DNA from 2 places in the Methylobacterium sp. 142-1Y genome. Region 1 is predicted to be linked to the other one. Evidence: riboswitches for the same ligand, from Rfam matches in the RefSeq annotation. Region 1 holds a riboswitch; the other holds the start of a gene.
What was found. Region 1 has a riboswitch for cobalamin ahead of AC3AOF_RS20760 (CbtB domain-containing protein). Riboswitches for the same ligand answer to the same signal wherever they lie in the genome.
Positions count from the first base shown of each region.

Region 2: linked by a shared signal. The riboswitch ahead of AC3AOF_RS15040 (TonB-dependent receptor) and the one ahead of AC3AOF_RS20760 (CbtB domain-containing protein) in region 1 are both predicted to bind cobalamin.

Region 1 is NZ_CM173224.1:4,535,100-4,539,880, forward strand. Features, by position in the region: gene AC3AOF_RS20740 (Uma2 family endonuclease) at 1-96, opposite strand, end outside; gene cobW (cobalamin biosynthesis protein CobW) at 434-1,468, opposite strand; gene AC3AOF_RS20750 (DUF1636 family protein) at 1,465-1,842, opposite strand; gene AC3AOF_RS20755 (CbtA family protein) at 1,839-2,585, opposite strand; gene AC3AOF_RS20760 (CbtB domain-containing protein) at 2,672-2,848, opposite strand; cobalamin riboswitch at 2,880-3,079, opposite strand; gene cobU (bifunctional adenosylcobinamide kinase/adenosylcobinamide-phosphate guanylyltransferase) at 3,142-3,711, shown strand; gene cobO (cob(I)yrinic acid a,c-diamide adenosyltransferase) at 3,708-4,313, shown strand; gene AC3AOF_RS20775 (prephenate dehydrogenase/arogenate dehydrogenase family protein) at 4,513-4,781, shown strand, end outside.
Region 2 is NZ_CM173224.1:3,310,969-3,315,749, forward strand. Features, by position in the region: gene AC3AOF_RS15035 (HoxN/HupN/NixA family nickel/cobalt transporter) at 1-241, opposite strand, end outside; gene AC3AOF_RS15040 (TonB-dependent receptor) at 287-2,293, opposite strand; cobalamin riboswitch at 2,464-2,657, opposite strand; gene AC3AOF_RS15045 (hypothetical protein) at 3,934-4,350, shown strand.

The DNA.
Region 1 (4,781 bases):
CGGCACCCCATCGACCAGCTCGTAGCGCTCGTCCTGGCGCTCCTGCCAGGCGAAGAACTCCTGCACGCTCCAGCGCCGCGGCGCAGGCTCCGACATGCGATGCCCTCCCGGGCTAGGGGTTTCTGCGTTCGAGACCGACGATATGGCCTCGGCCGCGCCGACTTCAAAGTATAGCGCGGGTTTCTCCCTCCCCCCTCTGCGGGGGAGGGTGGCCTACCAAGTAGGCCGGGAGAGGGGCAGCGCGACGATATTCCCGGGGGGCTCTTCACAACGGGTCTGCCCTCTCCGGAAGCGGCGTCCCCTCTCCCGGCTCGCTTTCGCTCGCCACTCTCCCCCGCAGAGGGGGGAGGGGGTCAGCAGCGCCACGTCCTTTCCCCGGACAAGCCTGCGGCTGCGCGGAGAGGGGACGTGCACGAACCGGAGCGTGAGCCCGTCAGCCCTTCAACGCCGCCGCCACCGCGTCCTTGTCGAACCCGGTGAGCCCGATCACCACCAGCGTCCCGTCCCGGTGCTCGCCCGGGCGCCAGGGGCGGTCGTAATGGTGGGCGACGCGGCGGCCGACGCCCTGGACGACGAGGCGCATCGGCTTGTCGGCGACGGCGCAGAAGCCCTTGATCCGCAACACCCCCGCCACCTCGGCGGCCTTCGCCACCCGTGCGGCCAGATCCTCGGGCGAGCCCGCCGCCTTCACCGGCAAGGCCACGCTCTCGAAATCGTCGTGGTCGTGATCCTCCTCCGTCTCGTGGTGCGACGGGCGGGAGGCGAGATCGTCCTCGGCGGCGGCATTCAGGCCCAGCAGCACGCGGGGATCGAGCGCGCCGTGGGCGGTCTCGACCAGCTTGACGGCCCGCGGCAGGTGCGCCTCGACCTCCGCGCGGACCCGCGCCCGCTCGGCCTCGTCGAGAAGGTCGGACTTGTTCATCACCACGAGGTCGGCGCAGAGGAGCTGGTCCTCGAACACCTCCTCCAGCGGGTTCTCGTGATCGACGCTGGCATCCGCCGCGGCTTGCGCCGCCATCGCCTCCGGATCGTCCGCGAACGCGCCCGAGGCCACCGCCGGGCCGTCCACCACCGCCACCACGCCGTCGACGGTGACCCGCGAGCGGATCGCCGGCCAGTTGAAGGCCTGGACCAGGGGTTTCGGCAGGGCGAGGCCGGAAGTCTCGATCAGGATGTGCTCCGGCGGCTCCGGCCGGTCGAGGAGCTTGTTCAGCGCCGGCACGAAATCGTCGGCGACGGTGCAGCAGATGCAGCCGTTCGGCAGTTCCACCACCGCGTCGGCGTCGCAGCCCGGGATGCCGCATTCGGCGAGCAAGGACCCGTCGAAGCCGACATCGCCGAACTCGTTGACGATGATCGCGAGCCGCCTTCCGTCGTTGTGCTCGATGGCGTGGCGCACCAGCGTCGTCTTGCCGGCGCCGAGGAAGCCGGTGACGATGGTGCAGGGAATCTTGTTCAGGATGGTCATGCGGTCACCGGCGCGGGAGGGATGCGGGCAACGACACCCTTGCGGAATTCCTGCGGACGCGCGCGCCAGGGCACGATGCCGTCCGGGGTCCCGGCATAGAGGCCGATGCCGTCGAGGATAGTGTCGGCGGCGATGTTCGGGTCGAGGTCGCCGTAGACGTAGGTCCAGCGGCCCGGGCTCGCGACCGCGACCGTGCAGGGCCGCTTGCAGACCGAGAGGCATTCCACCGGCTCGATCCGGATCGGCGCCCCGGGCCGGGCCGCGAGGGCCTGCGCCAGCGCGTCGTGCAGGCGGGCCCCGGCGCGGGGACCTTCGCCTGTATCGGCGGCGTCGCGGCAGGTGGTGCAGACGTAGAGGGTGACGGGTTCGCTCACGCGGCCACCTCGCTGCGGCGAGCGACGCCTTTCGACCCGCTCACCGCCTCCCAGGCCCAGCCGAAGGCGAGGCCGAGCACGGCCCAGAAGGCGAAGCCGATCGCCAGCGACCGGGCCGCGAACTGCGCCGCGAAGACCGGCGGCATCGCGGAGATCTCTTCGGGCCCGTGCGGGGCGCCCCAGACATGCGGCGCGACGATGAGGGCGAGGCCGAGGCCGATCGCGGCCGGCCCGCGGCGGATTGCCACCAGGTAGAGGCCGATCGCCGTGGCGAGCGCGGTCGCCACCCACCAGAGCTGGCGCGATTCGAGCCCTGCCGCGGCGATGCCGGGCAGTTCCGGCGGCAGCCCGATCGCCGGAGCCAGGCTGGCGGCGAGAAAGCCGCCGATGCCGAACTTCAGCGCCTCGGAGGGCGTCACCGCGCGGCCGGTCGCGACCAGCACGGCGCCGAGAAGCAGCGCGTAGCCGACGCCGCTCACCAGGGTGGCGAGCGCCGTGAAGGCGAGGCGCGGCAGGCCGGGCGCCGGCTGCCATTGCGGCTCGGCCCCATGGTCGTGGCCCGCATGGGCGAGCACGATCAGCGGGTTGGCGAAGGCGTGACGGGCGGGGGCGACGGCCTCGGCGGTCTCGTATTTCTCCGCCGCCAGGATCAGCGGCGAGGTGAGGGCGAATTGCAGCGCGGAGGCCACGCATGCGGCCAGGAAGCCGGCGACCAGGGCCGCGGCGAGCAGACGTTTCGTCATGGGAGGATCACCTGCACGACCAAAGGGCCGCGGGCCCACGCCCGGTCAGGGCGCAGGCCGCACGGCCCGAAAGGATTCGGCCCTGGTCAGTGGCAGGGGAAGTTGGCGGAGTGGCGCCAATCGTGCGCGGCGTTGTGCAGGGCGACCACCGGCGCGAAGCCGGAGACGAACAGCAGGCCGACGCCGAGGGTGGCGGCGAGGAGGACGGCGCTCAGGCGCTCGCCGACCAGGGCGGGGGAGAGAGACCGGGTGATCGCGACCATGACGAACTCCTGCCGCCCCACCGGCGGCGTCGAGAGAGAAGGGGTGACGGCAGGTCTCCTGGCTCGCGGCCTCGTGCCGGCCCACCGCCTTCCCGGATCGCTCCAGTGGCCGATGGCGGACCGTGTTCGACCGCTCACAGTTGCGGGGGCAGCCGCGGCCCGCCGGAGGCTTCCGGCTTCCGCGTTCCCTTTTCACCTCGTCACCGAGGCACCGTCGCGCCGACCCTAGCGGGTCGGGAACGGGCTTGCAATCGACGCCGGCTGCCGCGACACCTCCGGCCCCGAGGTTTTCGATGCCAGATTTCGACGAGGAGAGGCCCGTGCCGGACCGGAATCGCGCCGCCCCGCGCCTGACCCTGGTGCTGGGCGGCGCCCGCTCGGGCAAGAGCCGCTACGCCGAGGGGCTGATCGAGGCGCAAGCAGGCCCCTGGCGCTACGTCGCGACGGCGCAAGCCTGGGATGACGAGATGGCTGCTCGCATCGCCGAGCACCGCACCCGCCGGCCCCCGCCCTGGGAGACGGTCGATGCGCCCCGCGACCTCGCAACGGTGATCCGGGGAGCGCCGGCCGGCCGGCCCGTGCTGGTCGATTGCCTGACCCTGTGGCTGACCAACGCGATGCTGGACGAGGCGGCCGACCTGGCGGCGGAACGCGATTCTCTGATCGAGGCGTGCAAGGCGGCACCGGGGCCGCTGGTGCTGGTCTCGAACGAGGTGGGGTTCGGCATCGTGCCGGAGAATGCGCTCGCCCGCCGGTTCCGCGACGAAGCCGGCCGCCTTCATCAACGTCTCGCCACCATCGCCGACCGGGTGGTGCTGGTGGTGGCGGGGCTGCCGATGATCATCAAGGGAGACGATCGATGAGCGGAGACGAGGCGGCGCGCCACCGCGCCAAGATGGAGAAGCGCAAGGCGGTGCAGGATGCCGAGGTGGCGGGCAAGACGATCGAGAAGGGCCTGCTCATCGTCCATACCGGCCCGGGCAAGGGCAAGTCGACCGCCGCCTTCGGGCTTATGCTGCGCGCGCTCGGCCGCGGCTGGCGGGTCGGGGTGGTGCAGTACATCAAGGGCGCCTGGGAGACCGGCGAGCGCTTCGCCCTGGAGCGTTTCGCCGATCAGGTCGCCTGGCACACGATGGGGGAGGGCTTCACCTGGGAGACCCAGGACCGCGACCGCGACGTGGCGGCGGCGCGTGCCGCCTGGACGCAGACCGAGGCGCTGATGGCCGATCCGACCGTCCGGCTCCTGATCCTCGACGAGCTCAACATCGCCTTGCGCTACGACTACCTGCCGCTCGCGGAGGTGGTGGAGGCCTTGAGCCGGCGCCGGCCGGACCTGCACATCGTGGTGACGGGCCGCAACGCCAAGCCGGAGCTGATCGCCGCCGCCGATCTCGTGACCGAGATGGGGCAGGTCAAGCACCACTTCGCCGCCGGGGTGAAGGCCCAGGAGGGGATCGAGTTCTGATCGACGCGTTCCGATTGACGACCCGGGCCGGATCGGCGTAGAGGCTCGGCCATGACCAGCCTCTTCCTGTCCGGACTCTATTACGCGCCGCTCAGTTAAGCGGCAGGGTGCTCGTCATCTCTCAACCGCTGCGACATGCCGGCGGTTGAGGCTCCAGGATACCAGGACCCGCCGGCCTCGCTCCCATCCGAGGTCTCCCGTGCCGTCCTCCCCCATCCCGCTTCCCGCCCTCGGCCTGATCGGCTTCGGCGCCTTCGGCCACCTCGTCGCCACGCATCTGGCGCCGCTGTTCTCGCTGCGGGTCCACGACCCGTTCGCGCCCGATTCCGCCTTCGCGGCGGCCGGCGTCGCGCGGTGCGGCCTCGCCGAGGCCGCCGCCTGCCCGGTGGTGATTCTGGCGACCCCGGTCTCGACCCTCGCCTCGGTGGTGCGCGACGTCGCCCCGCACCTGATTCCCGGCGCACTCGT
Region 2 (4,781 bases), 1.2 Mb from region 1:
TGCCCTCCTGCATGAGCTTGCGCACCACGTTGTCGATGGCCGCGATGTGGTCTGCGTCGAAGGCGTGGCGCAGTCCGAAGCTGTAGGCGAGGAAGGCGGTCGAGAGCAGGACGGGCTTATTGGCGAAGGTCGTGAGTGCCGCTGCCCAGGCCGCGATGTTGGCGGCGATCAGGACGGCGTAGACGAGCCCGATCTTCACCCTGAGACGGGCGGGCTGATCGTCGAAGGGGTTGGGCAGCAAGGGTCCGCTCCGGATGGTAGGGCTCGTCTCAGCCAGGAATGCCCGTCAGAACCGCCCCGCCAGGGTCAGGCGCACCGCGGTCGGCTCGACCGGGTGGAAGTGTCGGTCGGCAACGGCGGCCGCCTCTCCGGGCAGGCGGGACTCGTAGAAGTAGGTGATCTGGTCGGCCCGGGCGTTCGTCAGGTTGAGCACGTCGAGGGCGAGGCTCACGCCATTGTCGAAGGCGTAGCCGATCCGGCCGTTGAGCAGGGCGGTCGGCTTCGAGCGCACCGAGTTGTCCTCGATCAGGGGCCGGGGGCCGAAATAGCGGAAGCGCAAGCTACCGAACCAACCCTGGCCCTCGCCGAACGTGACGCCCGCCGAGGCGATGGTGGTCGGTGCCTCCGGCACGCGCTGGCCGACGGGGTCATGGTCGGAGAAGCGTGCGTTGGTGATCGTCAGGTCGCCCTCCAGCCGCAGCCAGGGCGTGAGGGCGTAATGGTTGCTCCACTCGATGCCGAAACGGCGGGTCGGCCGGCTCGGCTCGGTGGTGCCGGTGTCGCCTTGGAAGAGGTTCTCGGAAGCGAAGTCGAGCCGGAACAGCGCGAGGCTCGTCTCCAGCCCGGCGATGGAGCGATTGCGGATCCCGACCTCGTAGCCCGTCGAGGGGACCAGGAAGGGCGAGCGGCTGATGTTGAACAGCGGGCTTGCCGGATCGACCGTCGCGGTGACGCCGCGGACGTCGTTCGAGTGGAAACCGCCGCCGTAGTTCAGGTAGATCTCGGTATCCGCCCACGGCCCGAACACCGCCCCGAGCTTCGGGTTGACGATGCTGTCGCGAGCGCGGCCCGAATTCGCCGGGGTGTCGGAGCGGACATCGGCGTAGTAGCCGTCGGCTCGGAAGCCGACGCTGGTGCGCAGCCAGTCGGTCCAGCGCACCCGGTTCTCGTAGTAGAACGCGGCGCTCGCTTCCAACACGTGGTCGTCAAGCACCGTCGAGCGGGTTTGCCGTGCCGTTGTGTTGAACAGCCCGACCCGGATGTCGTCGGTGCGGGTCTGGACACCAATCTCGTTCTCCATCGGCAACCCGAACAGGTCGCCTTGGAAGACCCTGGAGATCTCGCCACCGCCGAGCACGCGGGCATCGCGCTGGCGGAACTGGTCGCCGTTGACGGGGTCGTTGAGGAAGTAGGTGAGGTTGTTCCAGAGGTTCATCTGGTAGCGGATCACGTAGGCCGAGGCCCGGGTGATGCCGCCGGCATCCGACTGGCTCCAGCGCCCGGAGAGCGAGAAGCGCCCGGTATCGCCGCCATCAGTCGGATCCAGCGTGCCGTAGCGGCCGATGATGCCCTCCGCCACCGCTCGCTCCGGGATCTGGTTGGTGGCGTTCCACTTGGCCCAGTAGGCCATGCCGGTGACGGCGAATCCGTCGGTCGCGGTGCCCTGGCTGTAGCGGGCGACGCCGTTGAGCTTGCGAAGGGCATCGGGCACGACCCATGGCCCGTCATAGGTCTGCGCTTCGCCTGCCACGAGGAGGTTTCCCGCACCGAGCGGAACGGAGGCGGCCGAGAGCCCTCGCTTGAAGCCGAAGCTGCCCAGCGTGGTGAGCGCGATGTTGCGGTCGAGTTTGTCGAGATAGTCGATCCGCACCGACCCCGCCGAGGCGAAGTCGCCGTCGCGGACGAAGTACGGCCCCTTGTGGAACTCGACCGCGCCGACGAGCTCGGGGATCAGGAAGTTGAGGTCGGCGTAGCCCTGGCCATGGGCGTGGGTGCGCATGTTCACCGGCATACCGTCGACGTGGATGGCGATGTCGGTGCCGTGGTCGAGGTTGAAGCCGCGCAGGAAGAACTGGTTGGCTTTGCCCTCGCCGGAATGCTGGGTGACGATCAGGCCCGGCACGGATTCCAGCACCTCGCCCGGGCGAGTGATCGGGCGGCTGTTGATCGCTGCGCCGCTGATGATGCCCGCGCTCGCCGCGTCGACGGGGCGCAGCCCGCCGCCGATGCCGGTGGTGCCACCAGGATAGCCGGCGCTGGCGGCCCCAGCCACGCTGGGAAGCGGCGCCGTCACCTCGATTTCGTCGAGACGGATCTCGTCTTGGGCAAAGGCAGATGCAGGGAGGCTGACCGCGGCGAGAGCCGCGAGGAACAAGGAACGGGAGACGGCGGTCACAAGGGAGCCTTTACGGCAGTGGCACGTCACCGTGGAGGCACCGGAACACCCCGTCCGGCGCGGCCCACATGTGACCACGGCTGACGGCCGGTCTCCTGGCTCGCGGGTCACCGCCCTCCATCGTCTTCCCGGGATGACCCCAGTGACGTCGGTGATGCAGGGCTCGCCGCTCACAGTTGCGGGGGCAGCTGCGGATTAGGACCTGGGCCCTCACCGCATTCCCTTTTAATCCCCATAGGGAACCGTCGAGCCCAGCTACGCGGCGATACGGCACGCGGTCAAGTGAGGCGGCGCGCGGCGGCGCAGGCACCACCGATGCCGGCGAATGCTGCGGTGGAGTTTGCTTCGGCACGAAAAAAGCCGGGTTGGGGAAGATCCCCACCCGGCTTCCAATGCTTCAGCGGGTGACCGCACGCGCGCGGATGACCCGCACGCCATCGTCGTTGACATCCTAGCGCATGAGCACCGGAGTGAGATGGCGCCCCGTGGACCCGGCCGGCCTTGGAATACGACGGTTCCAGTGCGTGGCCACCAGTGCAGGATTTCGCCTTCATCTGAGCGGAACCGATGCAGTCCCTCGCGGTCGTGCCATGACCAATCCCCGAACACCCCGCAGTCGAGGGCGGCATTTTGCAGGTCCAGCAGCGAGCCATTGTGTTTCAGTTTCATCGTGCGATCTCCGGCGCCGGCAAAAGTTCCGGCGAAGATTATTTTACCGAGTCGTGGTTTGGCCTAATGGGACACCTAAATCTGGGACCTCCAGGCTGCAGAGGCTTTGACGGCCTGACGCAGGACGGGCCGTCCGGCGCCGCCGGCCAACGTGACCCGGGCTCGCCTCGTCCCTGAGGCTGCCTACGAAGGCACGCTGCTGGCCGGTCTACGCAACGCATCCCGCGGCGCCTCGAGTCGTGTGCTGTTCACGCGATTCGGCGGGGGTGCCCCTGGCAACGCGGACGCCTAGTTCGACGCCGCCATTCTGCGGGCGCTGCTGCTAGAACGACGGCACAACCTTAAACGCGCATATTGTCACCCATAGCCCCCCAATTTCAGGCCTTCGGCGTTTCGTAGATCGTTACCCGTCCGAGATAATTTGCTGACTAAACTGTCTGCACTACGCCGTACGATATCATAATCTAATTGTTCTATCTGGGTTCGGCGCTGATATCCTAAGTCATGAGTCGGTAAAATACAATTTTAACCGCAGCTTCCCCCGATCGTTGGTATGCCAACGCTTTCAAGACCTGCATTCATCAGCTTGCAATGTGCTTCCGATGCGGAGTGAATATGGAAAGTCATGTGCATATAGACACTGATTTCCACATCACCACATTGGTACATGCTTATAGCGACATGCTGATCATGAAGATGGGAGAAGGGTACACCCCCTACATCCTCTCCCTCCTACACAAGCCACTTCGGGGCCCCCGGGAGTGGGTACTGGGGGAGATGAAGCAGGGGATCACTGAGGCCTACAAGACCCTCTTGCTCCGGGTTGCCCGCAAGCCCCGCTCCCCCGCCCACCGCAATCGCCTCCCCGAATGGGTCCTCGTTCCGGACTGGCCCGTGCCGAAGGGGGTGAAGGCGAGCCTGCGCGAGGTCACGCTCAACAACGGGTTGCACTACCAGGGTCTCGCCCTTATGCCGAGACCTCGGGCTGGCGCGATGGCCAGGGGCGCCAGCTCCGGCAGCGACTGCGCAACGAAGACCTACTCGCCCGTGTTCGGGTCACCCGCGTGGTGCTGGCGGCCGCGCACCGCGATTATGACACGGCCAACAACGAGAGCGCCAACCTCGCAGCCTTCTGCCAACGCTGCCACATGCGGCATGACCGCGACGAGCATCAGCGCCGCCGCTGGCGGACCCTGTTCCGGCGCAAGGCGTTGGGTGATCTGTTCCAAAGTCCCTACCCCGCTGCTCCGACAGTGCCGACTATCTCCAGTCAGAGATCGCGCTGACATTGGCGGCGCGAGCCGCGCGCAAATGCGAGCAGCATCTATGCTGCGTTGCTAACTTCCCAACACGATAAAGTGCTTGCTTGTGCAAACACTGCCGGCTTGCCTTGGAAGATGCCACAAGCTGGCGCGCGATGCTTCGCGCTAAGATGCACGTCTACGGGCGAGCATATGGTTTGTCGTGTCAAAATAGAGCCGATCGAGCACACTTGCTCAGCGAGCACAGCGGCACAGAGTACACTCCCCTTCCCCCTCTCACCCGGGAAGCACAAGCATTACCCTCCCCTCCTCCCCCTCCTTCCTCAGCCGAGCTCGACAGCAAGCCGCGACCGGCCACGGACCCCTGGCGGCACCCCGTCTTTGTGCGGGAATAGGGAATCCCCATTCCGCTTTATATTGAGGGGCTGCAGAGGCTGAATGAAGCTAGTCAGAGT